2 regions of the Arthrobacter sp. FW306-07-I genome follow, and region 2 is predicted to be linked to the other one. Evidence: predicted binding sites of a transcription regulator. Region 2 holds the regulator's gene; the other holds the start of a gene.

Region 1 (15,199 bases), 1.8 Mb from region 2:
CGAGGGTGCAGCCGAAGGTTTCACGCACGGTAATGCCCTCGGGCCCCGTCAGGAACACGGCCTTGTCCGTGTAAACGCGGGTCACGCACCCCACGCCGGTGACGGGGTAGGTGCAGGACTCCACGATCTTGGAGGCGCCTTCGCGGGTCAGGAGGGTCATCATGACGAATACGTCCTTGGCGCCGGTGGCCAGGTCCATGGCACCACCGACGGCGGGAATGGCACCCGGTGCCCCGGTGTGCCAGTTGGCGAGGTCGCCAGTGACCGATACCTGGAACGCACCGAGCACGCAGATGTCCAGGTGCCCGCCGCGCATCATTGCGAAGGAGTCGGCGTGGTGGAAGTACGAGGCGCCGGGGAGTTCGGTGACGGGGATCTTTCCGGCGTTGATGAGGTCCTCGTCGATCTCATCGCCCTGGGCTTCGGGACCCATCCCGAGCATGCCGTTCTCCGTGTGGAGGGTGATGTTCTGTTCCTCGGTGAGGTAGTTGGACACCAGCGTGGGCTGCCCGATGCCGAGGTTCACAAAGGACCCGGGCGCGATGTCCCTGGCCACGAGCCGGGCCAGGTCATCCCGGCCCAGGGGCGTCGCCGAGGTCTGGAGGGACGTTTCGGTCAGGCTCATCTCAGGCCACCTTCGGGTTTGTGCTTGCAGCGGGGTTGCCGCTGCCGGCAACTTTGACGATGGTGTTGACGTAGATTCCCGGAGTCACCACGTTTTCGGGGTCCAGCCCGCCGGTGGGGACGATCTCCGAGACCTGGGCAATGGTGTGCTTCGCCGCGGCGGCCATGATCGGGCCGAAGTTCCGGGCCGTCTTGCGGTAGACGAGGTTACCCTTGCCGTCCGCCTTCAATGCCTTGATGAGGGCGACGTCGGCGTGGATGGGGGTCTCGAAGACCTGCCACTTGCCGTCCAGGAAGCGGGTTTCCTTACCCTCGGCGAGCATGGTGCCGTACCCGGTGGGGGTGAAGAACCCCCCGATCCCGGCTCCGGCGGCACGGATGCGTTCGGCCAGGTTGCCTTGGGGCACCAGTTCGAGCTCAATCTCACCGGCTTTGTACTTGGTGTCGAAGTGCCAGGAATCGGACTGCCGGGGGAAGGAGCAGATCATCTTCTTCACCCGGCCCTCCTTGATTAGCAGGGCCAGGCCCTGGTCGCCCTGGCCTGCGTTGTTGTTCACCACGGTCAGGTCGGTGGCACCGCATTCGAGCAGCGCATCGATCAGTTCGAACGGCTGGCCGGCGTTGCCGAACCCGCCGATCATCACGGTTGATCCGTCCTTGATTTCGGCCACGGCGGCCTGGACGGAGTCGACAAAGTTCAGCATTACTGGTCCTTTCCAGCGGTATTTCCGGAAGCAGTCACGTTCTCAAGCACCACGGCCAGGCCCTGGCCCACACCGATGCAGATCGCGGCCACGCCCCAACGTTCGCCGGAGGCCTGCAGCGACCGGGCGAGCGTGCCCAGGATGCGGGTGCCGGACGCGCCCAGCGGGTGGCCCATGGCGATGGCGCCGCCGTGCCGGTTCACGATGGCGGGGTCGATGCCCCAGGCGTTGATGCAGGCCAGCGACTGCGCGGCGAACGCTTCGTTAAGTTCGACGGCGCCCACCTGGTCCCAGCCGATGCCCGCCTTAGCCAGGGCCTTGTTCGCCGCCTCGACCGGGGCGTAGCCGAAGTACTGGGGATCGTTGGCGTGTGCGCCGCGTCCGGCGATCCGGGCCAGCGGCTCCAGCCCCAGCAGCCCAGCGGCAGCCTCACTGCCGATCCAGGCCGCGGAGGCGCCGTCGGACAGCGGCGATGCGTTACCCGCGGTGACCGTCCCGCCCACCTCGGCGCCCTCGGGCTCCTTGCGGAACACCGTCTTCAACGCGGCCAGCTTCTCGGCAGTGGAGCCGGGGCGGATGCCCTCATCACGGACCAGGTCCGTGCCCGGGACCGGGGCCACCAGGTTGTCGTAGAACCCCTCGTCCCAGGCCGCAGCGGCACGGTTGTGCGAATCGGCCGCGAACTCGTCCTGCGCCTGCCGGGTCACGCCGTACTTCTCACGCAGCCGCTCGGTGGCCTCGCCCAGGGAAATGGTCCACTCCTTGGGCATCGCCTTGTTCACCAGGCGCCAGCCCAGGGTGGTGGAGGCCAGGGTCATGTCCCCGGCCGGGTACGGCTTCTCGGTCTTGGGCAGCACCCACGGGGCCCGGGACATGGACTCCACACCGCCCACGAGCATCAGGTCGGCGTCGCCGGCGTTGATCTGGCGGGAGGCGATGATCGCCGCGTCCAGCGACGAGCCGCACAGCCGGTTGACCGTAGTGCCGGGGATGGACACGGGAAGACCGGCCAGAAGGGTGCCCATCCGGGCCACGTTGCGGTTCTCCTCACCGGCGCCGTTGGCGTTGCCGAACACCACCTCATCAATCCGCTCCGGATCAAGCGAAGGGGCCCGCCTCACGGACTCCCTGATCACATGCGCGGCAAGATCGTCCGGGCGGACGGAGGCAAGGCCGGAGCCGAACTTGCCAAACGGGGTGCGCACGGCGTCGTACACAAAAGCCTGGTTCATGATTCCTCTGGTTCTCTGGGCCCAACTGACTGGCACTTGTTGTCGTTTTGGGGGCCCAAAACGACAACTGCTGCGAGCTAGTTGGGAGGGGTGGGGTTGGTGTCGGGGACCGCAGGTTCTTCATGCGTGGTGTCGATCTCGCGAAAGACCTGCTGGGCGGTCTTGAAGGCAGTATTGGCGGAGGGGACGCCGCAGTAGATGGCGGTCTGGAGCAGGATTTCCTTGATCTCGTCCCGGCTCAGGCCGTTGTGGAGGGCGGCGCGGATATGCATGGCCAGTTCCTCCCAGTGCCCGTGCGCCACCATGGCGGTGATGGTCACGGCCGAGCGCATCTGGCGCGGGAGCCCCGGACGGGTCCAGATGCCACCCCAGGCAATGCGGGTGATCATGTCCTGGAAGTCCTCGGTGAACTCATCCTTGTTGGCGTTGGCCCGGTCCACGTGCGCGTCGCCCAGGACTTCGCGCCGGACTGCCATGCCGCCGTCGTAAATCTCCTGGCTGGTGGCGCCCGGCTGGACCACGCCGTGACGCTCCAGGCCCGGACGTTCGGCGCCGCTCACTTGGCTGCCGCCCGGGATTCGGCCCAGCTGATCAGGCTGCGCATGAGGTCCGCCACGTGCGCGGGCGCCTCGGCGGGCGCCAGGTGGGAGATGCCCTCGATTGTCACGGCGGTGGCGGTGCCGCCGCCGGCAGTGATTCCCGCGGCCACTTCCTCCGCCATGGCGGGAGTGGCCACGCCGTCCAGCGCGCCGGCGATGACCTGGGTCGGAACGGTGATGCTGCCGAGCTCGTTCCGGACGTCAAAGGCTGCCAGGGCTTCACAGCAGAAGGCGTAGCTGAAGCGGTCGGCGTCGCGCAGGGCGTGCAGGAGCCGGCTGCTGAACTCGGGTTCGCGGTCCATGAAGCCCGGGGCGAACCAGCGCTGCGCGGAGCCCTGGATCATCACGGGCGTGCCCTGGGTGCGGACGGTTTCTGCCCGCTCCAGCCAACCTTCCGGCGTGCCGATCTTGGCCCCGCTGTTCTGCACGGACAGGCTTTTGAGCCGCTCCCCGTGCTTGATGCCCAGCTGCAGGCCCACGGCGCCGCCCAGCGAAACACCCGCATAGTGGAAGTTGGCGCCGGGAGCGATGGAGTCGACCAGATCCACCACGGCGTCTGCAAGGTCCGCGACGTCAAAGGTTTCGGTGGCGGCGGGCGAGACGCCGTGGCCCGGAAGGTCCCAGGCCACTACGTCGTAGTCGTTGCCAAGCAGGGACGCCACCCTGTTCCACAGGATCGTGGACGTGCCCAGGGACGGGCCCGCCACCAGCAGGGGGTGGTCGCCAAGGGGCCGCTGGGGGGACAGCAGCGCTGCCTTCAAAGCCGGTCTAGCCACGGGAAGCTCCATTCGCGTCGGGGGAAACAAAGTCGGGGAAGGTGGCCAGGATGCGGCGCGCGATCTCCGCCGCCTGGCCCAGGTAGCTGGCCGGATCCAGGAGTTCCTCCAGCCGTGCGTCGGTGACGACGGCGGAGGGGACAGCTTCACGGAGCAGCTTCCGGTACGCGGCCCCCTGCTCAGTGGGGGGCGCCTGCAGCGTCTGGTCCACCACGTCCTGTAGTTGCTGCTTGCCGCTGCGGCCGTCCTTCTCCTCGAGCAGCGGTGCCACCGCTGCGCTGACGCCCTCGGCCAGCAGCAGCGGCCCGGCAAGGTCAAGGTCGCGGCGCATGGCGTCCGGGAATACCCGCAGCCCCTCGGCGAGTTCGCGGAGGGGCCCAGCGGCCCCAAGGGCGAGGGCCAGCAGCTGCCGGAGGGCCGGCCACTCCGCGTGCCAGGCTCCGTCCGGGCGCTCATCGTTGAAGTTGGCGGCGGCCACGTGCAGCTGCGCTGCCAGCTGCGGTGCCTGCAGTGCGGCGCTGCGGACCAGGACGGACAGCACGGGGTTCTGTTTCTGGGGCATGGCGGAGGAGACGCCGCGGCCGGCAGCGCGCGGTTCGGCGAGTTCTGCCACCTCGGGCCGGCTGAGGAACAGTACGTCCGCGGCGATTTTGCCAAAGGCGTCCAGCACGGAAGCCAGTGCATGGCCCAGGGACGTGATGGCCAGCCGGTTGGTGTGCCAGGGAGCGGCCGCCGGGGCCAGGCCCAGCTGCACCGCGAGGGCATCGGCCAGGCTGAATGGGGTGGCGGAGGAGCCCTCCGTCAGCACGGTGCCCGCAGCGAGCGTTCCAGCAGCCCCGCCGAATTGGACCGGGAACTCCAGTGCCTCCAGCTGGCGGCCCGCGGCGGCGACGCCCTGGAACCATTGCGCCGCCCGCAGCCCAAAGGTGAAGGGAAGGGAATGCTGGGTCAGGGTCCTGCCCACGCACAGCGTGTCCGTATGCTGCCCCGCCAGGGCGGCGAGCGCCGTCGTCGTACCCCTTATGTCTGCCAGCACGGCGTGGACGGTGTTGCGGGCCAGCAGCATGAGTGCGGTGTCGAGCACGTCCTGGCTGGTCAGGGACGTGTGGACGGCCTTCCCGGCACCGACCCCGGCGGTGTCCAGCGCGGCCACGTTTTTCCGGAGATCGGCCAGGAGGGGAATCACCGGGTTGCCGCCGCCCTGGGCGCGCAGCGCGATACCGGCCAGGTCGTAGCGCCCCGCCTCTGCGGCGGAAGCGACGACGGCGGCCGAACCGGCGGGTGCCAGGCCGGCCCGTTGCAGCACGGCTGCCCAGCCGGACTCGACGGCGAGGATGGCCGCCAGCACTGCCCGGTCCCCCGTCAGCGCTGCCACCAAAGGTGAGGCTGAGACGGGACTGAGCAGGCCGGCGTCGGCCTCTTCTGCGAAGGCGCGCAAGTCTCCCAAGGCGGCGGCGTGGGTCACTGGAAGTCCAGGAAGACCGTCTCGTCCTCACCTTGGAGACGGATGTCCCAGGTGAGGCCCCCGTCGGCGTCTCGGCGGGCGATGAGCGTCTTGCGGCGCTCCGGGTCCAGGGAGCTCAGCAGGGGGTCGTTGGCCAGGGCCTCGGTGTCCTCCGGCAGGTAGATGCGGGTGAACAGCCGGTTGGTGAGGCCACGGGCAAAGAGCGCCACGGAAATAAAGGGCGCTGCACCCGGCTTGGTGGGGCCGGGGTTGACGGTGGTGAAGGTGAACACGCCGGAGTTGCCCACGGCGCCGCGTCCCCAGCCGGTGAAGGTGTAGCCGTCGCGGACCAGGGAGCCGGTGCGCTGGACGATTTTGCCGTCGGCATCCGGCTGCCAGATCTCAAGGATGGCGTCCGGGATGGTGTGGCCGGCGCCGTCGTAGACCGTACCCTGCAGGCGGATGGAGCCCGGGAACCCGGCAGGGAGCAGCTCGTTATCCTTCTCGAACGGGAGGGCGTAGCCGTAGAACGGGCCCACGGTCTGCCCGGGGGTGGGTACCAGTTTGGTGCTCATGTCTACTCCTCGTCGCCTTCGGTGCCAAATGCTTCATTCTCGGTCCAGGTCCGCTTGGGGCCGGTCAGGACAATGTCCCAGTTGTACCCCAGCGCCCACTCCGGCTCGGTGAGGCTGTGGTCGTAGGTGGCCACCAGGCGGTCGCGGGCGTCCTGGTCCACGATGGTCTGGTAGATCGGGTCCAGCGGGAAGAGCTGGTCACCCGGGAAGTACATCTGGGTGATGATCCGCTGGGTAAACTCGCTGCCGAACAGCGAGAAGTGGATGTGCGCGGGCCGCCACGCGTTCAGGTGGTTCTTCCACGGGTACGCACCGGGCTTGATTGTGATGAACCGGTAGGAACCGTCCGGGCCGGTGATGCAGCGGCCGATGCCGGTGAAGTTGGGATCAATGGGGGCCGGGTGCTGGTCGCGCTTGTGGATGTAGCGGCCGGAGGAGTTGGCCTGCCAGATCTCCACGAGCTGGCCCGCCACGGGGCGACCGTCGCCGTCCAGGACCTTGCCGGACACGATGATCCGCTCACCCATCGGTTCGCCGTTGTGCTGGATGGTCAGGTCCGACTCCAGCGCATGCACGTCCTGGTGTCCGAACGCCGGCGAGAACAGCTCGATGGTCTCCGGGTCCGCATGCTGCAGGCTCTTGGTGGGGTGGCGCAGGATGCTGCTGCGGTAGGGCGGGTAGTCCAGCCGCGGCTGCGTTTCCTGCTGGGCGCCGTCCTTGAGGGCCCGCTGGTAGGCCTCGCCGATGGCGGTGATCTCTGCACTGAGGTCTGCCTGCGATTCGATGGCCTTGTCCAGCTGGTGGGCGGCCTTGGGTTCGGCCGGGGGCACGAGTTCCTCCGACTCCAGCTCCTCGGTGATGTTTTCCGGCACGGCTGGCTCCTTTCTGTTTTGTTCGTTTCCTGCTCTGGTCTAAGTGGTGCGGTGTGGCGTGCTGCGGTGCAGCGAGTCGTACTGGACCGCGTGGCGCACCGGCGCGTTGGGGGCGCCGTAGCCGTCGTAGTTGCCGCGGCGTTCCACCATTTCGAAGAACACGCTGCCCACCGTGGCGGTGTAGAAGTGCAGGAATTCTCCGTCAGCGTCCCGGTCGAACAGCAGGTTGAGCTCCTGCAGGGTGGCCAGGAAGTCCGGCTCGAGGTCGAACCGGGCGTCCAGGTCCTCGTAGTAGTTGGCCGGGATCTCCAGGAATTCAAGGCCGCGGTCCCTCGCAGCCCGGGCGGTTGCCACGAGGTCGTCCACGGCGAAGGCGATGTGTTCCTGGTAGGTCTTGCGGGCCTCGTTCCGTGCCTGCTGGATGGGGGCCAGGTTCAGCACCAGCCGCACCGCGCCGTCGGAGGTCTGCATCACCTGTGAGCGCACCAGGCCGCTGGGGCTGGGCACCTCGGCGAAGGGCTGGGGCTCCAGGGCCAGGGCACTGGTGTAGAAGAGGACGGCCTCATCAAAGTGCTGCCAGGGCTGGGCAAGGTTGACGTGGTCGATCACGGCACTGGACCCGGCTGATGGGTGTTCGAGCCCTTCCCCGAACTCATGCGTCCACGCTGCGGTGCCGTCCGGGCTGCCCTGGCAGAGGAAGATCTCGGTGGAGTCCGGCGCGGAGATGCCTTGGAACACTTCCTCGTCCGCCTGCACCTTGCGGGCCACCACGGGCGCCTTGAGCTGCTGGGCCCGGGCGGAGGCAATCACGGGGGAATCGACGTCGAACCCCAGCGCGGCGATGGCCGGTTCCGCGTGCTGCGCGGCCTGCTCGTTGATGATCACCCGCGCCTGGCCCATGGTCCACAGCTGGACGTCCTTGGTGCGGTGCCGGCCCTCGAACGCAAAACCCAGCTGGCCCAGCAACTTCTCCAGCTGCGCGGTATCGTCCGCCTTCACCTCGGCAAAGTTGAAGCCGGCGGGCTCGTTCACCTTGGGCAGCGTGGCCAGTTCCATGGGATAACGACGGCGGACCACGCCGCTGTTCCCCGCCGCACCTTCGGCTGGGGTGCCGGCCAGCCACTTGGCGCTCTGCTCCTCCAGCCAGATGAGCGAGCGCATGGCGTCCACGGCCGTACGCTCAACGTCGGACTGGCGGAAGACATCGTTGAAGACCTCGAGGGAGACGGGACCGGAGTAGCCTGCCCGGACCACGTGGCCCATGAACTTGGCCAGCTCGAACTGCCCCTCGCCGGGGAACACGCGGTAGTGGCGGCTCCAGGAGAGGACGTCCATGGAGAGCTTGGGGGCGTCCGCCACCTGGACAAAGAAGATCTTTTCGGGGTCAAAGGCCTCGATGTGGGAGGTCTCCCAGTCCCGGCTCAGGATGTGGAACGAGTCCAGGCAGGTTCCCAGGTTGGGGTGGTCCACCATCTCCACCAGGCGGTAGGCGTGCTCGTAGTCGTTGACGTACTTGCCCCAGGCCAGGGCCTCGTAGGCCACCTTGACGCCGTGGTCCCCGGCGAGGTTGGCAAGCTGCGCCAGCTGTTCGGCGCGGACGGCATCGTCGTCGATGGTGGCAGTGGCGACGTTGGAGCAGACCAGGATCGTGTCCATGCCAAGGCGCGCCATGAGCTTGAACTTGGCCTCGGCCCGCCGGAGGTTGGCCTTCAGCAGGTCCGGCGAGACGCCGTCGAAGTCCCTGAACGGCTGGTACAGGTCCAGGCCAAGGCCCAGGTCCGCCGCCATCTTCCGCACGTCCTCGGGGCTGAGCGGGGACGTGACCAGGTCCTGTTCAAAGATCTCGATCCCGTCGAAGCCGGCGATGGCGCAGGCCTGCATCTTTTCCTTCAGGGTCCCGGAGAGGCAGACGGTGGCGATTCCGGTGCGCATCAGGCGGCCACCTCCTCGACGGCCACGAGTTCCAGGAAGTGTGAGCGCATCCGGTCCGGATCCGCCTCCAGCCCGGTGAAGATCCGGAAGGCGTCGGCGGCCTGGCCTACCGCCATGCGGCCACCGTCCAGCACCTCGCAGCCCTTGGCGCGGGCGCCGCGGACCAGTTCGGTGTCGATGGGGCGGTAGACGATGTCCGCCACCCAGTGCCGGGGCTCCAGCAGGTCCAGGTCCAGCGGGACGCCGGGGTGGGCGGCCATGCCCACCGGGGTGCAGTGCACCAAACCGTCGGCCAGGGGCATGAGCTGCGGCAGCTCCGCCGTCGTGCCTGCCGTGACGGTGCTGTCCGGGAAAAAGGCCTGCAACTCGGCAGCCCGTGCGGTGGCCCGGGCGGGGTCCATGTCCACCAGGTCCAGCGTCCGCACGCCGGCGGTGAGCAGGGCGTAGGCCACCGCCGATCCGGCGCCGCCGGCACCAAGCTGCACCACACGGTCCAGGCGGGCGCCGGGAAGTCCGGCGGCGAGCGCCGCGGCGAAACCGGAGAAATCGGTGTTGTGGCCGATGAACCTGCCGTCGCGGATCACCACGGTGTTGACGGCGCCCAGGCGGCGGGCATCGGGGCTCACCTCGTCCAGGTGCTGCAGAACCAGCTGCTTACAGGGGTGGGTGATGTTCAGGCCGTTGAAGCCCAGGTTGCGGGCGCAGTTCAGGATGTCACCCACGGATTCCCCGGTGAGCCCCAGTTCAAGCAGGTCAATGGGCCGGTAGAGGTAGCGCAGGCCCTGCACATCACCTTCCCGTTCATGCATGGGCGGCGTGAGCGATGGCATCACACCATCACCAACCAGTCCCACCAGGTAGGACTCAGTTCGATTGCTCATGCGTGCAGCTCCTTTGGTACGGCACCGGGCAGCAGCGGAACTTGGGCCGCGCTGCGGGGTGATAGGGATTACGGTACATCAGCTGTTCACTTATCGCACCGTTGTTCTAGATACGAACATTGGCGGGTCAAGAGGGCGTAATGAAGCAGCCCGCTAGCGCTGCGGAAGCCGTGCTGCGAGCTCCGCAGCCGCCTCCTGCAGCAGGGGTACATGGGCAACCAGCTCATCCAGGCCCAGTCGGAAGACGGGCACGGCGGTGGCCAGGGAGGCAAAGGCATGTCCCTGGCTGTTGAGCAGCGGGACAGCCACGGCCCGCATGCCGGCCTCGTTTTCCTCATCCATGACGGCGTAGCCCTGCCTGCGGACCTTGTCGATTTCCGCACGGAAGGCGTCGCGGTCGGTGATGGACTTCCCGGTGAGCGCTTCCAGCGGCAGTTCGTCCAGCAGTTTTTCCCGTTCGGCGTCCTCGGCGAACGCCACAAGAGCTTTGCCGACGGCGGTGGCGGACAGGGAGCCCAAGTGGCCGGGGTCGCTGGTCACCCGGAAAGTCTGCGGGCCGTCCACCTTGCTCACGGTCAGGTGATGCAGGCCGTCGCGGACACTCAGGATGGTCGCTTCGCCGGTTTCGGCCGTCACCCGGCGGAGGACCGGCATGGCAGTGCCGGCAAAGCCGTGGTGGTTGGAGACCCGCTGCCCCAGCTGGAAGATCCGCAGGCCCAGGTGGTAGCGGCGGCCGTCCGGCTCGTAGTCGACGAAACCGTCGCGGGTCAGGGAGCCGAGCAGGCGGTAGGTGGTGCTGAACGGAAGTTCCGCCCGGCGGGAGATGTCTGCGGCGGTGGCGCCCCGCGGTTCCTCGCCCAGCAGGACGAGCAGGCCAAGGGCCTTGCCCACCATGTCTGTGCGGTCGGCGGGACGGGCAGCAACCCTTCCCTCCGGAGGCATGGCGTTGACAGGTTCCGCAGTGGGGGCGGCTACAGCGGAGTCGTCGTTGATCGCTGTGGTTTGGTTCACACTCATGACTCCATGTTGCCACAATGTGAGAGCTGCTTCTAGATGGTGATTATTTTTATTGACAGGTGACAGCCCTCACAGTCATAGTTTCTGTATCGCACAAGTAGCTCCCACCATGTGGCTATTTATGCCGGGTCTTTTCCGGACTCCAGCCGCATCGCGCCCCGCCCGCACCAAGGCAGCGGCGGCTGCGACCACCAGATCCATCCGCGACAATGTCGTCACACCAAAGGAACACCATGAGCAAGACACTTCCGTCCGCAGAGGCGGGTGCCCTCACGCATGCCGGGACGCCCAGGAAGGCCGCCCTCGCCAGCTTCCTCGGCAGCGCCGTCGAGTACTACGACTTCTTTATCTTCGGCTCCGCCGCGGCGCTGATTTTCCCCACGGTCTTCTTCCCCAGTGCCGATGCCAACGCCGCCATCATGTCCTTCGCCACCTTCGGCTTCGCCTACGTGGCGCGCCCCGTCGGCGCCATCATCCTGGGCCACTTCGGTGACCGGGTGGGCCGCCAGAAGGTCCTGATGTTCACGTTGGTGCTCATGGGTGCGTCCACCTTCGTCATCGGCTGCCTCCCGGACTTCCGGACTGTGGGCTGGTGGGCTCCGGCCCTGCTGGTGCTGGCCCGGCTGTGCCAGGGCCTCTCCGCCGCCGGTGAGCAGGCCGGCGCCTCCTCCATGACCCTTGAGCACGCCCCGGACAACCGCCGCTCCTTCTTCACCTCCTGGACGCTCACGGGAACGCAGGGCGGCCAGATCCTCGCCGCCCTGGTGTTCATTCCCGTCCTGGCCCTGCCGGATGAGATCAAATTCGGCATCGGCTGGCGCATCCCGTTCTGGCTGAGCGCCGCGGTGGTTGTGGTGGCATTCCTCATCCGCCGCACGCTCCACGAGCCGCCCGCCTTCGAAGAGGCCCGGAAGACCGCGCAGATCGCCAAGCTCCCGGTCGCTGACCTGCTCAAGGGCCACTGGCGCGACGTCCTCCGCGTGATCTGCTGCGCCTTCATCGCCGCCGTCTCCACCGTGTTCGGCACCCTGGCCATCAGCTATGCCAAGACCGTGGCCGGCGTTGACGGGACCACCACCCTGTGGCTGGTGGTGGCCGCCAACATCGTGGCCCTGGGCACCCAGCCGCTGTTCGGAATGCTCGCTGACAAGATCGGCCGCAAGCCCGTCTTCATCTACGGCGCCGTGGCCAGCGCGCTCCTGACCCCCGTGTTCCTGCTCAGCCTGGAGTCCGGCAGCGTCCCGCTGATGTTCCTGGCCGCCATCGGCTACTTCTCCGGTGGCTACGCGGCCGCCAACGCCGTATGGCCGTCCTTCTACGCCGAGATGTTCAGCACCAAGGTCCGCTTCTCTGGTCTGGCCATCGGCACCCAGCTGGGCTTCCTGATGGCAGGGTTCGCTCCGGCCATCGTGGCTGCCATGGGCGGCATCAAGGCCGGCGGCTGGGTGCAGATCACCATCTTCACGGCCATCATCTGCGCCATCGCCGCAGTGTCAGCGCTGACCGCCAAGGAGTCCTTCCGGACACCCACCAAGCAGCTCGGCCTGAAGTAGGCGCCCGCGCGCGTTCCTGCCCGGTTACTTAACGCAGAAAGCCCGCCGCCTCCTGGAAAAACCAGGGGCGGCGGGCTTTTCCGTTGCGCCGCAACAGGCTGGACACCGGTAACCGGGCAGGAATGCACGACGACGGAGCCCGGCCGGGTGCCCGGCAGGGGGCCGCTACCCCCGGCCGGTCTCCAGCACCGAGGCCAGGTCAAAGTTCACCGGCTCCTCCAGTTGCTCATACGTGCAGGATTCCGGGTCCCGGTCCGGCCGCCAGCGGTTGAACTGCGCCGTGTGGCGGAAACGGTCGCCCTCCATGTGGTCGTAGCGGACCTCCACCACCAGTTCGGGCCGAAGCGGAACGAAGGAGAGGTCCTTCCCGGCGCTCCACCTGCTGCCTTCGGCGTTCCGCGGCGTCCGCTCGCCCTCCTCCTGCTTGCCCCACGCCCAGGGGTGGACCTCGAAGTCGGTGACCAGCGGCTGGAGCTGTTCGAACAATTCCTGCCGCTTCTTCATGGGGAAGGCGCCGATCACCCCCACGCTGGCCAGGCCGCCGTCGTCCTTGTACAGGCCCAGCAGCAGGGAACCGATGGCGTTCGGGCCACTCTTGTGGAGCCGGTAGCCGGCCACCACGCAGTCCGCGGTGCGCTCGTGCTTGACCTTGAACATCACCCGCTTGTCCGGCTCATACCTGCCGTCCAGTCGTTTGGCGACGATGCCGTCCAGCCCGGCCCCCTCGAACTGCTCGAACCACTGCGCGGCCGTGTCCCTGTCCGTGGTTGCGGCTGTCAGGTGGACGGGTGCCTTGCTGGCCGCGAGGGCTTTCTCCAGCGCCGCCCGCCGCTCGGAAAAAGGCCTGCCGGTGTAGTCGTCATCATCGAGGGCAAGGAGGTCGAAGGCCACGAAGGAGGCGGGTGTCTGCTGTGCCAGCAGCTTCACGCGGCTGGCGGCAGGATGGATCCGCTGCTGCAGGGCGTCGAAATCAAGGCGGTCGCCCGAAGTCCCCACCAGGATGATCTCGCCGTCCACCACGCACCGCGGCGGCAGGTTCTCCTTGAGCGCGGCAACGAGTTCCGGGAAGTAGCGGGTCATGGGTTTTTCGTTGCGGCTGCCGATCTCAAGGTCGTTACCATCGCGGAAGATGATTGAGCGGAAGCCGTCCCACTTGGGCTCATAGCTGAGGTCCCCGCTGCCTGGAATGCCGTCGATGCCGCTGACGGCCTTGGCGAGCATGGGCGGGACGGGCGGCATCACGGGAAGTTCCATGTGCCCATTCTTGCCCGGCCGGCCCGCTTGGCGGTAGGGCGGCGCGCCCGGCGTCAGCCCGCCAGCAGCCAGACGATCAGCACCAGCACCGGTGCTGCGGCCGCGGTGGAAAGCAGGATGGTTTCCCGGGCGACAGCCACCCCGCGTCCGTACTTGCTGGCGAACAGGAAGACGTTTTGGGCCGAGGGAAGTGCCGCCATGAGCACCACGCCCAAGAGCATCCGGTGGTCCAGGTTGAACAGGAAGCGTCCGACGACGAACGCCACCGCCGGCATCACCGCGGACTTGAGTGCCGTGGCAGTGAGGATCTCGGCCGTGTGGCCGCCGCTCCGAAGCATCCTGGTCCCGCGCAGCGACATGCCGAACGCCAGGAGCACCACAGGGACGGCGGCGCCGCCCAGCAGGGTCAGCGGTGCCATCACAGGTTCCGGCAGCTGCACATGGAATGCGGCCAGGACCACGCCCAGCAGCGAGGCGATGATCATGGGGTTGCGGAAGGGCTGGGTCAGCATCAGCCGGGGCGAGAACCGGCCGGCCGCCGAAAGGTCCAGCAGGGTCAGTACCAGCGGGGCGAACAGGAGCAGCTGGACCAGCAGGACCGGGGCTACCGGGGTGGCGTCACCCAGGGCGTAGAGGGTGATGGGGATGCCGATGTTGTTGGCGTTGACGTAGGACCCGGCCATGGCACCAAGAGCTGTTTCGGCCGCCGGCCGCCGGAACCAGATGCGGCTGGCGGCGACATAGAGCAGTGCCGTTACCCCTGCAGTGATGATGGCAAGCGGAACGTAGGCGGAAAAGACCACTGACAAATCCGATTTCAGTACCACCGTGAAGAGGAGCACCGGATTGGTGATGAAGAAGGCGGTCCGCGTCAGCGCCGAAATGGTGGGCTCATCCCCCAGCCCGCAGCGCGCGGCGATATAGCCGACGGCGATGACCACGCCGATCACCGCCAGTCCGATGAGCACACCGCCCACGTGGGTACTTCCTTCCGCTTCCACCATGCACCACCGCAGGAAGGCAGTACTACAAGTCCCAAACTTATCGAATAAGGAGCGCTGCGCCAGAAGCGTCCACAGAATGGCCCACCGCCGTGCCGCCGGCCCCTCGACACGGCGCTTCCGGGGCGGTACAGGTTAACGATGGTTACCGTCGGCTTCCACGCTTCGCACGAACAGATCAGCCCCGGCCAGCTGCTCAAGGACGTCCAGCACGCAGAGCGCGCAGGCTTCGACGCGGCCATGTGTTCAGACCATATCGAACCATGGTCCCAACGGCAGGGGCACGCCGGCTTCGCGTGGTCCTGGCTGGGCGCGGCGCTTGCCACCACCAGCCTGCGGTTCGGGGTGGTGACCGCGCCGGGTCAGCGTTACCACCCGGCCATCACCGCCCATGCCACGGCGACGCTGGCCAGCATGTTCCCCGGCAGGTTCTGGTTCGCCCCAGGCAGTGGCGAGAACATGAACGAACACATCACTGGGGACGCGTGGCCCGCCAAGGACATCAGGCAGCGCCGGCTGGAGGAATGCGTGGACGTAATCCGCCGCCTGCACCGCGGCGAGGAGGTGACCCACCGGGGCTTGGTCACGGTGGAGCAGGCGCGGATCTGGGACGTTCCGGACACACCGCCGCCGCTCATCGCACCCGCCGTCAGCGTGGAAACGGCACACCGCGCGGCCACCTGGGCGGACGGCCTGGTCACCATAAACCAGCCGGCGCCAAAGCTCCGGGACATG
Region 2 (15,199 bases):
ACATGGAGTACGTGGGTGGAAAGCCCAGGGCGGTGCGGCCCGGGCCTCCGAAAGCCTGGAGGATCTGCTGCAGGACCTCATTGGAGCCATTGGCTGCCCATACGTTGTTTTCGTCAAGCCCATGCCCGAGGTACTCCGCCAAGGCTTTCCGGAGTGCAGTGAACTCCCGGTCAGGGTAGCGGTTCAGGCCTGCGGCAGCCTCCGTGACTGCGGCGGAAATGGCGGCGCGCACATCGGCGGGGACGCCATGGGTGTTCTCATTGACGTTCAGGAGAATGGGGACGTCCAGTTGGGGCGCCCCATAAGGGGTGAGCCCGCGAAGGTTGCTGCGGAGGGGAAGCCGGTTCAGACGCTCTAGCTGGTCGTTCACCTGAACAGTTTAGTTGCCGCAGCAACGACCGGAAAATGTGACGGTTCCTGTTCGCCCTCAGCGTGCCACATCCCGCTTCTCCGGCGCCATGCCTGGAGTGGACAGCGGGCTTCAGTGTGTTGGGACAAACAGTTGCTGCCCGGGCAGGACTGAGCCGGCGCTGAGGTTGTTGAGCTGGACGATGTCTGCCACCACGTCCCGGGCGTCCCGGTTCGGATCAACAGCACCGGCGATGGTCCACAGTGACTGGCCCGGCTGCACGGTAACCGTGACAGTCGGTGTCACCGCCAAATCCGCGGCGGAGTCTGAGGCCTTGGCGGGCGAGTTGAAGAACCCCGACAGCGACAGCAGGAAAACAGCGACGAGTACCAGCGGAACGCCGATCAGGACGATCCGCCCCCGCCGGGTAAGCCGCAGGGGCGCGGACGAAGGTGAAACGTGGTGACGAGATGAAGCTGACATGAACTGAGCCCTCCTGGACCTGCCGTGCTGCCCGGGTGTTCCCCCGAGGCCGCCCCGACCATTCAGACGACGGTCCGGAACTTCCTCCGGCCACGTTTTCGAATAGGGCGTGCGCTGGTTAGAACACATGTTCGAACTTTGCTTGTTAAGTTTTAGCACCTATCAACGAACAATGTCGAGACTCGCTAGAACAAATGTTTGAAAAAGCAATGTGGCTGGCCTAGCTTTGAAACCAAAGAACAACCACCCCTGAAGTTGAACAGCAGGGTCTGACAATGACAGTGGGAGTCCTTCCGGCGGTGCGTGCAAGCCAGCACCGGGGCGGAAGATCCGGCGGCAAGCGAAAGGCATTGGCGAATATGGCAGCAGCAGCCGCCGGGGGCAGGACCGCCCCGCAAACCAAGAGGACCGCCAAAGGCTTGACGCCCCGGCAAAAGAAAATCCTCGAAACCATACAGCGCTCCGTCAATGAGAACGGGTACCCGCCCTCCATGCGCGAGATCGGCGACACCGTCGGACTGGCAAGCCTGTCCAGCGTGACCCACCAGCTCTCCCAGCTGGAAAAACTCGGTTACCTGCGTCGCGATCCCAAGCGGCCCCGCGCCATGGAAGTGCTGATGCCCCTCACGCTGGACGGGGGTACAGGCAAGGCCGCAGGCGACTCCCCTGCGACGCAACCCGCCGGCGGAGGCGCCTCAGTGACCGAGCTGCCCACCGCGCTCGATACCGCAATGGTTCCCCTGGTGGGCCGGATCGCTGCCGGCGGTCCCATCCTCGCGGAGCAGCTTGTTGAGGATGTCATGCCGCTCCCCCGCCAGTTGGTGGGCCAGGGCGAACTCTTCATGCTGCGGGTGGCCGGCGACTCCATGGTGGACGCCGCCATTTGTGACGGTGACTGGGTGGTGGTCCGGCGCCAGGCTGACGCAGCCAACGGGGACATCGTTGCTGCGCTGCTCGACGACGAAGCGACCGTCAAGACCTTCCGCCAGCGAGACGGCCATACCTGGCTGCTCCCCCAGAACACGCAGTACGAACCCATCCTGGGCGACCATGCCACCATCATGGGCAAAGTCGTCTCGGTCCTGCGTTCGCTCTAGCGCGCTCCCTCCCGCCACAAGCACCGGCCCGCGCTGCAGGAATCCGTCCGGGCCGTCCTGGGCCCGGCGGAGGCACTCCAGGGGCGCGCTGTGCCCCTGGAGCTCCGCGGTGCGTCGTCAGGAGGCTACCGGACTGCGTCCGCCCCCAGCCTGGTGAGGGCTGCCAGCGCCTTGCTGCGGTCCGTGGTGGCCCAAAACGGCGGCAGGGCAGCCCGCAGGAACCCGGCGTAGCGCTCGGTTGCCAACCGGGAGTCCAGCACGGCCACAACGCCCTTATCCCCGGTTGACCTGATCAACCGCCCGGCGCCCTGGGCCAGGCGGATGGCCGCGTGGGTGGCTGATACGGACATGAATCCGTTGCCGCCGGCCTGTGCCACGGCCCGGGAACGCGCCGTCATCAGTGGATCGTCCGGCCGCGGGAACGGAATACGGTCAATCACCACCAGCCGGCAGGAGCCGCCCGGCACGTCGACTCCCTGCCACAGGGACATGGTTCCGAAAAGGCAGGTGTCCGGCTCATCGGCGAACTGTTTGACCAGGCCGGTCATGGTCGACTCCCCTTGGCACAGGACGGTCACGTCCAGTTTGGGCCGCAGGGCGTCTGCGGCCTCCTCGGCAGCCCGGCGTGAGGAAAACAGGCAAAGGGCTCCCCCGCCGGACGCCTTAATCAGGGCTTCCAGTTCCTCCAGAGCCTCCGGAGACACCCCGCGGCCGGGCTTGGGCAGGTGCCCGGCCACATAGAGGATGCCCTGCTTGGGGTAGTCGAAGGGCGAGCCGACGTCCACGCCGGTCCAGCTGGGGGCGCCGTCGCCAAGAAGGCCCAGTCCTCCTGCAGCAGGTTCAAAAGCGGAACCGATGGCCAGGGTGGCGGAAGTCAGCACGACAGTGTGGTCGGCAAAGAGCCCTTCCCGCAGCCGCCCGGCGACGGACAATGGGGCGATGTTGATCAGCACCGGCGCAGTCTCGTCCGGCGGCGAGTAGCCCTGGCCGGGGTCAAAGGTGCTGGCGCGGGAGAACCACACGACTTCCCGGTTTTCCCTGGCGGCGACCAGACGCTCGCACAGTTCCAGGATGAGCATGAGGCGGGACCTGGCCAGCTGCCGGCCGCCGTCGGCAGTGGTGTTGCTGTCCCCTTTGGAATCGGACAGTGCAGCCCGGCAGGCCTCACGGAGCTGGTCCACGCAGTCCAGCTGTTCATCGTTCAGGCCGTTAGGAAGCAGGCCGCTGGGTGCGCCGGCGAGGGCCAGCTCAAGGTTGGCCGCTGCGGCATTGAGGGCATCAACGGTGATGGCGGTGTGTTTCCGGGCACCGGCAGCGGCGGCGTGGACCATCGCGACGGACAGCTGGCCGGACACTGCTCCGGTGACCCGGTCCTGGAGTTCGTGCGCTTCGTCCACCACCACGACGTCGTACTCGGGCAGGACGGCAAGTCCTTCGAATGCGCTGACGGCGAGCATGGCGTGGTTGGTCACCACCACGTCCGCTTCGGCAGCGTCCTGCCGGGCGAGCTCGCTGAAGCACTCGGCAGCCATGGGGCACTTCTGGGCACCCAGGCACTCCATGGACGTCACGGAGACCTGCCGCCAGGCGCGGTCGGTCACGCCCGGGAGCAGTTCATCCCGGTCACCCGTGGCCGTTTTCTCCGCCCACTCCCGGAGACGGACCACTTCCTTACCAAGCTGGGACGAGGGGCCGCCCACGGACGCTGCGAAGTGCGGCACGCTGGTGTCCTCGCCAAGCGAGAAAAGCTGGCCTTCGGAGGGCTCTTCGGAGGGGAAACCGCCTTCGAGCTTGTGGCGGCAGACGTAGTTGGAGCGGCCCTTGACCAAGGCAACCTTGACGGGCCGTTCCAGTGCCGGGGTGATGTTCTTCAGCAGACGGGGCAGGTCCCTGCCGACGATCTGGGTTTGCAGGGCAAGCGTGGCTGTGGAGACCAAAGCAGGCTTGTTGCTTTCCAGGGCATGGGCGATCAGCGGCACCAGGTAGGCAAGCGACTTACCGGTGCCGGTGCCGGCCTGGACCAGCAGGTGGTTGCCGGTTTCGATGGCGCGGGCCACCTGCAGGGCCATTTGATGCTGTCCGGTGCGGCTTTGACCGCCCATGCCTGCGACGGCCCGGTCAAGCAGTTCGATGACGAACTGCTCACCGGCCGTCTGCGCGGCTTCGTCCGCCGCGGGGTCACCCATTGACGGTGAAGGGTTCCAGTTCGGACGCCAGGCCCTCCCGGACCATGACGGCAGCCCTGGTGCCGGCCTCCACGTGGTCCAGGCTGAGGATCTCGGCGTCGGACTCGTGAAGCTTGCTGATCAGGTCGCCGCGCTCGTACGGGATGAGCAATTCCATCTTGACCGAAGGCCGGGGAATGGATTCGCTGATGACCTTCAGCAGTTCCGGGATCCCCTCGCCCGTGCGGGCAGAGACCACCACATGGCGCGGTTCGCGCTGCCTCAGCCGCTCCACTACGAAGGGGTCGGCGGCGTCAGCCTTGTTCAGCACGATGATCTCCGGCACCTTCCGGGCGTCAACTTCGCTGAAGACCTTCCGGACGGCAGCAATCTGGCCTTCCGGGTCAGGGTGCGAGGCGTCCACCACGTGCAGGATCAGGTCGGCGTCCGCCACTTCCTCGAGCGTGGAGCGGAAGGCCTCGACCAGCTGGGTTGGCAGCGAACGGACGAATCCCACGGTATCCGCCAAGGTGTAGCCCAGGCCATCGGCCGTTTCCGCCTTGCGCACGGTGGGATCCAGGGTGGCGAACAGGGCGTTCTCCACGAGGACGCCGGCGTCGGTGAGCCGGTTGAGCAGGGACGACTTGCCGGCGTTGGTGTACCCGGCGATGGCAACGGAGGGCACTTCATTACGACGGCGGTTGGCCCGCTTGGTCTCCCGCGCGGGCTTCATCGCGGCGATTTCGCGCCGCAGCTTGGCCATGCGGGTACGGATGCGTCGCCGGTCCAGTTCGATCTTGGTTTCACCGGGGCCACGGGAGCCCATGCCGGCGGCGGCGCCACCCACCTGGCCACCGGCCTGGCGGGACATCGACTCGCCCCAGCCACGCAGGCGGGGAAGCAGGTATTCCAGCTGTGCGAGCTCCACCTGCGCCTTGCCCTCGCGGCTCTTGGCATGCTGGGCGAAGATATCCAGGATCAGGGCGGTCCGGTCGATGACCTTGACCTTGACGATGTCCTCCAGGGCGCGCCGCTGCGAAGGTGCCAGTTCGGCGTCCACCACCACGGTATCCGCGCCTGTGGATATCACAATGTCCTTCAGCTCCTGCGCCTTGCCCGAGCCCAGGAAGGTTCCGGGGTCCGGCTTGTCGCGGCGCTGGACCAGCCCGTCGAGGACCTCCGAGCCCGCAGTCTCGGCAAGGGCGGCCAGCTCGCGCAGGGAGTTTTCGGCGTCGGCAAGGGTGCCCTCGGACCAGAGCCCGGCCAGGACCACGCGCTCCAGGCGCAGCTGGCGGTACTCAACCTCGGTGACGTCCTCAAGCTCGGTGGACAGACCTGCGCGCCGGCGCAGGGCGCGCCGCTCCTCAAGGTCCTGCTGGTCGCCGTCGTAGGTTGAATGCTCTTCGTCCAGGCGGGAAATGGCCTGTGCCCTGCCGAGCACCGCTTTTCCATCTCCGCTGCCCTCACCGCGGGGCGTGCTGACATTTTTGGCCGGTACGTCCTTGGCGAGGATCCGGTCGATGACAGCCTGGATCTCCTGCGGACTCATGTCCTGGGCGGCTGGATCGGAACCGGTATTGGGCTGGCTGGTCATGGTCTCCTTTGAAGATTCGGCAATTCCAGAATAGTGCTGATTGGGCGGAAGTTGGAAAGTATTCGCGCTGGGCTGACGGCCTGCGGTCATGGTTCTCCTGGTGGTCTGCACCGGCTGCGATGCCGGGCTGGGAATGCCGCGTTGACACGGCGGCAGGGCGGAAAAGGCCGGAGAGTGGCGGGACGTGCGCGGGATGCTGACGTTCGGTATCGTCCGGCGGCCGGGCAGACCCAGTGGTCTGGCCGGCGCGCAAGCGGAAGGCGTGGAGCCTGCGTCGCTGCGGAACGGACTGTCGCTGGAGGACAGGGGTCGGGACGGGCATGGCCCATGCCGGCTACTCGAAGATCAGGAACATGCGTTCAAGCGTAGCAGAGGGGCCGCAGCACAGTTTCCCTTTACGCTGCCAGGGGAACTACTCTGGCGAGTTATGGAGTCAGCACACTATTTCAGCACGTCCCCCGCCGGTCCCTTCACCCGCAAGCCGCTCACGGTTGAGCTGGCCGGGAGGCCGCGCAGGCTCCACACGTCCACAGGCATCTTCAGTCCGGATGGGGTCGACAAGGGCACTGCCGTGCTCCTGGCCGAGGTTCCTGATCCGAACCCCCAGGGCAACCTCCTGGACATCGGCTGCGGTTGGGGTCCCGTTGCACTGACCATGGCCCTGCTGGCTCCCCAGTCCAAGGTCTACGCGGTGGACGTCAACGAACGCTGCATCGCCCTGACCAACGAAAATGCCGCCGCGTTGGGACTGGCCAACGTCGTCGCCAGCACGCCGCAGGAGGTGGACCCCAGCGTCCGCTTCGACACCATCTGGTCCAATCCGCCGATCAGGATTGGCAAGGACGAGCTGCACGCCCTGCTCAAGCTCTGGCTGCCCCGCCTGGCTGACGGCGGGACGGCATGGCTGGTGGTGCAGAAGAATCTGGGTTCGGATTCGCTCCAGCGCTGGCTGGCGGCGGAGCTGGACGATTCTTTCACCGTGACGCGGGAGTCAACGTCCAAGTCCTTCCGGATCCTCAAGGTTACGAAAGTGTCCCGCTCGCCACAATAACGGCGGGACCGCTGAGTTCCACATGCTCGTGGCCGCCGGGGCCGGCAAAGAACTTCACGCCCACCACACCCCCGGGAACGTGGACGCGCCAAGCATCGGGAGCTTCAGCCCCGGCCCAATGCCGGATGGCGACGGCCGCAGCACAGGCGCCCGTCCCGCAGGACTGGGTCTCCCCCACCCCGCGCTCATGCACCCGCATGGTCACCGAACCTACTCCCTCATGGACCAGCGGCTCCGCGGGAACCACGAACTCCACGTTGGTCCCGTTCGGCGGTACGGGGTCCACCTTCGGCGCGGTGAAGAGCCTGGTGCCGGCCAGTTCGGAAAGTTCCGCGAGGGCAACCACCGTGTGCGGATTCCCCATGCTCACGGACAACGCGGGCCGCGCAACTTCCAGCCCGTCGGCGGTGACCAGCGAATCCATGGCCTTGGCAGTGGCCTCCCCGGGGAAAATGAACTCCCACGGCCCCATGTCCACTGCGTACCCGTCCCCGGTGCGGACCACCGTCTTCACGCCGCCGCGCGTGCCAATGGCGAGCGATCCGCCGTCGGGCAGGTCGATCAGGCCCTCGGTGCGCAGGAAGTGGACGAACACCCGGACCCCGTTACCGCACATTTCGGACAACGAACCGTCCGCGTTGCGGTAGTCCATGAACCATTCCGCGTTCGGGGAATCGGTTAGCAGTTCACGGCCTTCGGGCAGGAACCGGGACGGCACCGCCCTGATCAGCCCATCCGCCCCAATGCCGCGGTGGCGGTCGCAGAGCGCGGCGGACTGGTCCGCGCTGATGGCGTGCGTCCCGTCGGGATCGGCGACCAGGACGAAGTCATTACCGGTGCCATGCCCCTTGGAGAAGCGGAGCCCGCTCAGTGTGCGCAGGGCGGGTCCGAAGGTTTCTGCGGGGGTTGCATTCATGGTCCCAAGCGTAGCGGCGCACACGTCTGGTGCTGAAACCACGGTCCTAAAAGCACAGTGCTTAAACGGCAGCAGCGGGGAGGTACCGTCAGCGCAAGGCTCGCCCCGCCTTTTCTAGCGGCTCAGCTCCGCAGCCTTGCCCACGAGCTCCGGATCCTGCCAGTCCAGCCACGTGATCCGGGGATCGGCGCGGAACCAAGTCAATTGCCGCCGGGCGAACTGGCGGGTGGCCACGATGGTTTCCTCCGCGGCATCCTCGACGGCGGAGGTGCCATCAATGACCCGCAAAAACTGCGAATAGCCCAGTGCACGGGAAGCGGTCTTGCCCTGGCGCAGGCCCAAAGGGTCGAGCCGCCGAACCTCCTCGAGCAGGCCGGCGTCCACCATTCGGTGCACCCGTTCTGCCAGGCGCTCACGAAGTACCGCCCGGTCTACGCCAAGGCCCACCTGGACGGCCGGCTGGTAGTACTCCCGGCGGGGCATGAAGGAACTGAAAGGGCGCCCGGTGAGCTCGTGGACCTCCAGCGCACGAATGATCCGCCGGGCATCCGAGACCCTGTCGGCGGAGACCGGATCCACGCTCTTCAGTCGGGCCAGGAGCTCCTGCGTTCCGACCTGGGTATGCTCCGCTTCCAGGCGGGCGCGCACAGCTGGGTCTGTGCCCGGGAACTCCAGGACGTCCAGGGCGGCGCGGACGTACAGCCCGGAGCCGCCGGCCAGGATCGCGCGCTTGCCGCGGGCGTGGACGTCCGCGATGGCCGCCCGGGCCTGCTGCTGGAAGTCGGAGACGCTGGCCTCCTGGGTCACGTCCAGGATATCCAGGAGATGGTGCGGAACGCCTTTGCGTTCATCCGCCGTGATCTTTGCCGTGCCGATGTCCATGCCGCGGTAGAACTGCATGGCGTCGGCGTTGATGACCTCGCCATCCAGTTCCAGGGCAAGGCTGACGGCAAGGTCGGACTTGCCGGAGCCGGTGGGACCGACGACGGCGATAACGGGCGGGGCAGCCACCTGTCAGCGGGTGCGCAGCGGCAGCGAGGGCATACCGAGGGAGACGCCCTTCCGTCCCTGCGGGGAACCGGGAGCCGGCGCTCCGCAGGAGTCTGCCTGCGACCTGTCCCAGGCATCCCCTGCCCGGGACCGGCGCAGGCTGTAGTCCTCGAGCGTGGGATCGGCCACCAGGTGGAACGCCGCCGCCTCGGTGATGGTAACGGTGACCAGGTCTCCCGGTCGGGGAGCGGGTGCACCCTCGGGAACCGAGAAATGCACCAGCCGCTGGTCCTGGGAGCGGCCGGACAATCTGTGGGTCTCCTCCGACTTGCGGCCGGACTGCGCCGTGACCATGACCTCGAGCCTCCGGCCCAGCTGTTTCCGGTTCTCCTCTGCGGCGATGCGGTCCTGCAGGGCGGTGAGCCGTTCGAAGCGCTCCTGGACCACAGCCTTGGGCAACTGGTCGGGGAGGTCGGCTGCGGGGGTTCCCGGGCGCTTTGAATACTGGAACGTGAAGGCAGTGGCGAAGCGCGACTGCTCCACGACGTCCAGCGTTGCCTGGAAGTCCTCTTCAGTCTCGCCGGGGAACCCCACGATGATGTCCGTGGAGATGGCTGCGTGCGGAATCCTTTCCCGGACCTTGTCCAGGATGCCCAGGAACTTGGTGGACCGGTAGGAGCGCTTCATGGCTTTGAGGATGCGGTCCGAGCCGGACTGCAGCGGCATGTGCAGCTGCGGCATCACGTTGTGCGTCTCCGCCATGGCGTCGATGACGTCGTCGGTGAATGCTGCCGGGTGCGGGCTGGTGAAGCGGACCCGTTCAAGGCCCTCGATTTCACCGCAGGCGCGCAGCAGCTTGGAGAAGGCCTGGCGGTCGCCGAACTCCACTCCGTAGGAGTTGACGTTCTGGCCGAGCAGGGTCACCTCGATGGCGCCGTCGTCCACCAATGCCTGGATCTCAGCGAGGATGTCCCCGGGCCGCCGGTCTTTTTCCTTGCCGCGGAGCGCCGGCACGATGCAAAAGGTGCAGGTGTTGTTGCATCCCACGGAAATGGACACCCAGCCGGAGTAAACGGAGTCGCGTTTGGTGGGCAGTGTGGACGGGAAGACGTCCAAGGATTCGAGAATCTCCAGCTGCGCCTCATTATTGTGCCGCGCCCGGTCCAGGAGGGCGGGCAGGGCGCCGACGTTGTGGGTGCCAAAGACGGCATCCACCCATGGCGCCTTCTTGAGGATGGTCTCCCGGTCCTTCTGGGCCAGGCATCCGCCGACGGCGATCTGCATGCCGGGGTTGGCTGCCTTGACCGGGGCGAGAATGCCCAGGTTCCCGTAAAGCTTGTTGTCAGCGTTTTCCCGAACCGCGCACGTGTTGAACACCACGACGTCGGCCTGGTCGCCTTCCGCCGGGACGTAGCCCGCGTCCTCGAGCATGCCGGCCATGCGCTCCGAATCGTGGACGTTCATTTGGCAGCCGAAGGTGCGGACCTGGTAGGTGCGTGGCTGCAGGGCTGCGGCCTGCGGAACGGCCCCGGCGTCGACGGAAGGGGCGGCGCCGGGCTGGGGGGAAGGAATGGTCAAACTCACCCGTTAAGGGTACCGGCTTTGGACCGGACCTTCGTCGGCTTCCTGCCGCGCATCGAGGACCTCGTTGACGATCCGGAACGCCTGGGACGGCTGGTAGCCCTTTCTGGCCAGCATGGAGGCCAGCCGCCGGACCGCCTTGTCCCGCTCCCCCGGGCCTGAGGCGTCCGTCGCGGGCCGGAGCTTGCGCTCAACCAAGGCGCGGGCCGCGGCTTCCTCGTCATCGTCAGTCAGTTGCTCCAGGGCCGAGGCCGCGGTTTCCTGGTCGATGCCTTTCTCCGCGAGTTCACGCCGCAGCGCACCCTTGGCCAGCTTGCGGGACTGGGATCGGCTCCTGACCCACATGTCGGCAAATTCGGCATCGTTGATCAGGCGTACTTCCTGGAACTTGTCCAGCACCGCTTCGGCAATGTGCTCGGGGATATTCCGTTCTGCCAGTTTCCGGGCGAGCTGCAGCCTGCTCTTGGGCGCCGCAGTGAGCTGCCGGTACACGATGGCCTGTGCGACAGAGAAGGGGTCCGGTTCGGCGTCAATGGACTGCGGGTCCTCAGGGACCTCGAAGTCGTCCGGCGGCCCAGGCAATGGGCCGCCGGACGAGGACCGCCGCGAGCGTGATCCAGCCAAGGGCTAGAACCCGTCGACGGCTTTCAGCTTCGGTGCATCCTTGGAGTCGTCTTCGGCGGGCTTGACCCCGACACCGAGCTTTTCCTTGATGAGGCGTTCGAGTTCGGCGGCGAGCTCAGGATTATCGCGCAGGAACCGGCGCGAGTTCTCCATGCCCTGGCCCAGCTGGTCGCCGTCATAGGTGAACCAGGAGCCGGACTTCTTGATGATGCCGTGCTCCACGCCCATGTCGATGATGCCGCCCTCGCGGGAGATGCCCTGGCCGTAGATGATGTCGAACTCCGCAACCTTGAACGGCGGGGCCATCTTGTTCTTGACGATCTTGGCCTTGGTCCGGTTGCCGACGGAATCGGCGCCTTCCTTGAGGGTCTGGATCCGGCGGACGTCGATACGGATCGAAGCGTAGAACTTCAGGGCTTTACCACCGGTAGTGGTTTCGGGGGAACCGAAGAAGACGCCGATCTTTTCACGCAACTGGTTGATGAAGATGGCGGTGGTCTTGGTCTGGCTCAGGCGGCCGGTGATCTTACGCAGGGCCTGGCTCATGAGGCGTGCCTGGAGGCCTACGTGGCTGTCGCCCATGTCGCCTTCGATTTCGGCGCGCGGCACCAGGGCGGCAACGGAGTCGATGACGATGACGTCCAGCGATCCGGAGCCCACCAGCATGTCCATGATTTCCAGGGCCTGTTCACCGGTGTCCGGCTGGGAGACGAGGAGGGCGTCCGTGTCCACTCCGAGTTTGGCGGCGTAGTCAGGATCCAGGGCGTGTTCGGCGTCGATGAAGGCCGCGATGCCGCCGGCGCGCTGCGCATTTGCCACGGCGTGCAGGGCGACGGTGGTCTTACCGGAGGACTCAGGGCCGTAGATCTCGATGACGCGGCCGCGCGGGAGCCCGCCAATGCCAAGGGCGACGTCCAGTGCGATGGAGCCGGTGGGGATGACTTCGATCGGGGCACGGACTTCGTCGCCCAGGCGCATGACCGAGCCCTTGCCGAACTGCTTGTCAATCTGGGCAAGCGCTGCTTCCAGCGCTTTTGCACGATCCGGGGCTGCCGCCATGGTTGACACCTCTAATGCTTTCTCGATGGTGGCCTTCGCGGCCGATTTATTGGTCATCTCTGACGCTAAGGGGACCCACTGACATTCCGGCCGGAGGACGACGGCTATGTGGATAAACCCAATAGAAAAAGCATAGCGTTATCCGAACAGGTATTCGAAGAGTGAAACCTCTGCGGCGTGTCCGGCCGGATTGGGGCTAGTCCCGGCGCGGGGCGATGTCCCGTCCCAGCCGGCGTTCTGCCGGTACGTCCTGGACGTCGCAAACGGCAAGCCAGACCTTCCGGGGCTCCACGCCGGCAGCGAGGGCTTGGTCGGCGGTGCGCCCGCCTACCCCGGCAAGGACCAGGGTGCTGCTCAGCACGCGGGAGTAGCCCGCGCCGAACTCGTCATCCATGAGACGCCAGTACTCGCTGATTCGCATCGGTAAATCCTCTCATGATTGTGGACCATAGAATTATTGGCATGAGCACCTCCCCGGATGTCCCGCCACGGCACGACGAAGGCGAAGAAGCCGCCGACACCGCGCTGCAGAATGTTGAGCACCAGATCAGCCTGTTTTGGCGGCGTGCCCGGGCCATTTCCAACCAGCTTTCACGCGAAGTACATCCGGATATGGAGCCTGCCGCCTACGGGCTGCTGACGGTGATCCGGAGGGAGGGACCCATCCGGCTCACCGAGCTTGCCATGAACATCGGGGTGGGCAAGCCTTCAGTCAGCCGGCAGATCGCGTTCCTGGAAAGCCTGGGGCTGGTGTCCAAGGAGGCTGACCCGCTGGACCGCAGGGCACAATCCATCCGCCTGACGCCAAAGGGCGAGGAGAAAATGCACCAGGTCCAGGACGCCCGGCGCCAGGTCTTCCAGGAGCGGCTGCGCGAGTGGCCGGTGGAGGACCTGCAGGAACTCGGCCGCTACATGGCCAAGTTGAACTCCACATATGAGCGTGATGGGTTTCCCGGGGAAGCCGCTGGTGCAGCATCGGCCCAGGACCAATAGCCGAAGAGAACAACCAAAAGAGACAGCAGGAAGCCCCCGGCCTGGCCGGGGGCTTCCTGCTGTTCGTCGGACCCTTGCGGGCGCCGGCTGCCTTTAGCGGGCGCCGGAGAAGAGGCCCGTGGAGAGTTCGTCGTTCAGTTCAGTGTTGAGGTCGCGCTCGAGGTCACGGCCGTAACGCTGGGAGAATTCCTGTGGGACGGTGTCCGGAACGGCGACGCCTTCGGCTACTGCCACACGGTCACTGACCTCGCGGAGCATGCTCGACAGCGGAACATCCAGCGCCGAACAAATCGAGGACAGGAGCTCTGACGATGCTTCCTTCTGGCCGCGCTCCACTTCACTGAGGTATCCCAGGGAGACGCGGGCGCTGTGCGAAACTTCACGGAGCGTACGCCCCTGACGCTGGCGGACATCGCGCAGGACATCACCGATTTCGTGACGAAGTACTACCATCTTGCGCTCCTTCTGTTCGCTCTTAGCCTGTTCGGCGAGGCCCACATCCTTCCAGCGGACAACGCCGTTTACGGATACGGGCTGCTTTACCATCTGTATCGCCTTGCTCCCTCATTGGTCAGGTCCACCGCAGGGCGGACCGTCTTGGTCATTTCATCCTAGGCGCCTCCGCTCTCCGGAAGCGACACAATGTAATAACTAATCGGTACCGGCTTTTGTTCCCGGCAACTTTACGCCCGGTAACTTAGGCGGCCACGGCCTCAGGCGGACAGTGTCTCCAGAAGCCTTTCCAGGGCGGCGGCGCAGGCGGCGGCGCGGATGTCCGGCCTGTTGCCGGTGAAGGAATACTCGAAGGCCGAGGTTCCGGCCGCGGTGGAGATCCCGATGTAAACCCGCCCCACGGGCTTGCCGTCGTGGGCATCGGGGCCTGCCACCCCTGTGGTGGAAAGTCCGACGTCGGCGCCGAGTTCGGTGCGTGCCCCGGCTGCCATGGCGCGGGCGACGTCCGGGTCAACGGACCCTACGCGGGCCAGCAGATCGGCGGGGACATGCAGCACCTTGTCCTTCACGGAGTTTTGGTAGGCAACCACCCCGCCCTGCAACATTCCGGATGCTCCGGGCGTGTCGGCGAGGACCGCTGACACCATGCCCGCCGTCAGCGATTCGGCCGTAGCGACGGTCCGCCCGGACTCAAGCGCCTGGCGGACGGCCTCCCCGGCCAGATGGTGAAGATTGCTCATGCCTGCTCCTGCCCCTGCACGGTCCCGGCCTGGCGTTTGCCCTTCGCACGGAGGCGCAGGGCCTCCACGACATATTCGACGCCGGTCCACAGTGTGATGGCTACGGCCGCCATCATGACCGCGAAGGCAACCCACGACATCCACGGTGCGAACGGTCCGAACGGCAGGAGGTACAGGAAGATCGCCGCCGTCTGCACCACGGTCTTGAGCTTGCCGCCGCGGGAGGCAGGGATGACGCCGTACCGGATCACGAAGAAACGCAGCGCTGTGATGCCCCATTCCCGGACCAGGATCACAAGGGTGGCCCACCAGGGCAACTCCCCCAGCAGGGACAGCATCACCAGCGCGGAACCGGTGAGGAGCTTGTCGGCGATGGGGTCGGCGATCTTGCCGAAGTCGGTGACCAGGTTACGGCTCCTGGCGATGTCGCCGTCGAGCTTGTCCGTGTAGATGGCGACGGCGAACGCTGCGACCGCCGCCCAGCGCCACGGCCCGGATTCGCTGTGCAGCCCGGGGGCGTCCGCTATGAGGAACCACACGAAAAACGGGACCAGCGCGATGCGGATCATGGTCAGGACGTTGGGTAGGTTCCAGACCCCGGCACGGCCTGGGCCGGCGGCGGTTGCATCGGTGCTAGTCACGTTTCTAGGCTACCGGGCTAACGCCCGGTGAGGGACCATGCGTCTTCGGACCCGTCCTCGTCATCGCCGTACCCGCCTGGCGCGGAGTCGGAGCCGTCGTAATATTCGACGCTCTGTTTCCTGTTGTCCAGGTCCGCAGCCACCAGGTCTTCGGCGTAGCCGCCCTGGGCAATGTTGGCGTTGGCGTTGTCGCTCAGCGCGGCGGTCTGGGAGTCCGCCGTGGCCGGCGCCTCCTGGCCCTTCATGGCGGCCAGGACGGCAGCGAGGTCGTCCGGTTTGACCAGCACGTCGCGTGCCTTGGACCCCTCGGAGGGACCCACCACGCCCCTGGATTCGAGCAGGTCCATGAGGCGGCCGGCCTTGGCGAAGCCGACACGCAGCTTGCGCTGCAGCATGGAGGTGGAGCCGAACTGCGTGGTGACTACGAGTTCGGTGGCCTGCAGCAGCACCTCGAGGTCGTCCC

The links. The regulator LexA, encoded in region 2, represses DNA repair genes until DNA is damaged. The targets are predictions, from matches to a motif close to TCGAACANNTGTTCGA.
Region 1: the regulator LexA is predicted to act here: its motif matches at 9,733-9,748, upstream of LFT46_RS20240 (shikimate dehydrogenase).

What each region holds. Positions count from the first base shown of each region.
Region 1 is NZ_CP084550.1:4,349,631-4,364,829, forward strand. Features, by position in the region: gene LFT46_RS20195 (3-oxoacid CoA-transferase subunit B) at 1-625, opposite strand, end outside; gene LFT46_RS20200 (3-oxoacid CoA-transferase subunit A) at 627-1,328, opposite strand; gene LFT46_RS20205 (thiolase family protein) at 1,328-2,560, opposite strand; gene pcaC (4-carboxymuconolactone decarboxylase) at 2,638-3,120, opposite strand; gene LFT46_RS20215 (alpha/beta fold hydrolase) at 3,117-3,935, opposite strand; gene LFT46_RS20220 (lyase family protein) at 3,928-5,400, opposite strand; gene pcaG (protocatechuate 3,4-dioxygenase subunit alpha) at 5,397-5,954, opposite strand; gene pcaH (protocatechuate 3,4-dioxygenase subunit beta) at 5,957-6,826, opposite strand; gene LFT46_RS20235 (bifunctional sugar phosphate isomerase/epimerase/4-hydroxyphenylpyruvate dioxygenase family protein) at 6,866-8,758, opposite strand; gene LFT46_RS20240 (shikimate dehydrogenase) at 8,758-9,639, opposite strand; gene LFT46_RS20245 (IclR family transcriptional regulator) at 9,793-10,656, opposite strand; gene LFT46_RS20250 (MFS transporter) at 10,890-12,209, shown strand; gene LFT46_RS20255 (ATP-dependent DNA ligase) at 12,375-13,463, opposite strand; gene LFT46_RS20260 (AEC family transporter) at 13,517-14,440, opposite strand; gene LFT46_RS20265 (TIGR03885 family FMN-dependent LLM class oxidoreductase) at 14,606-15,199, shown strand, end outside.
Region 2 is NZ_CP084550.1:1,642,692-1,657,890, reverse strand. Features, by position in the region: gene LFT46_RS07620 (histidinol-phosphate transaminase) at 1-370, opposite strand, end outside; gene LFT46_RS07615 (LysM peptidoglycan-binding domain-containing protein) at 482-832, opposite strand; gene lexA (transcriptional repressor LexA) at 1,192-1,929, shown strand; gene LFT46_RS07605 (ATP-dependent DNA helicase) at 2,055-4,115, opposite strand; gene hflX (GTPase HflX) at 4,108-5,688, opposite strand; gene LFT46_RS07595 (class I SAM-dependent methyltransferase) at 6,116-6,739, shown strand; gene dapF (diaminopimelate epimerase) at 6,711-7,655, opposite strand; gene miaA (tRNA (adenosine(37)-N6)-dimethylallyltransferase MiaA) at 7,770-8,666, opposite strand; gene miaB (tRNA (N6-isopentenyl adenosine(37)-C2)-methylthiotransferase MiaB) at 8,670-10,229, opposite strand; gene LFT46_RS07575 (regulatory protein RecX) at 10,233-10,760, opposite strand; gene recA (recombinase RecA) at 10,854-11,909, opposite strand; gene LFT46_RS07565 (DUF3046 domain-containing protein) at 12,106-12,330, opposite strand; gene LFT46_RS07560 (MarR family winged helix-turn-helix transcriptional regulator) at 12,372-12,902, shown strand; gene LFT46_RS07555 (helix-turn-helix domain-containing protein) at 12,996-13,448, opposite strand; gene LFT46_RS07550 (CinA family protein) at 13,616-14,095, opposite strand; gene pgsA (CDP-diacylglycerol--glycerol-3-phosphate 3-phosphatidyltransferase) at 14,092-14,736, opposite strand; gene LFT46_RS07540 (FtsK/SpoIIIE family DNA translocase) at 14,754-15,199, opposite strand, start outside.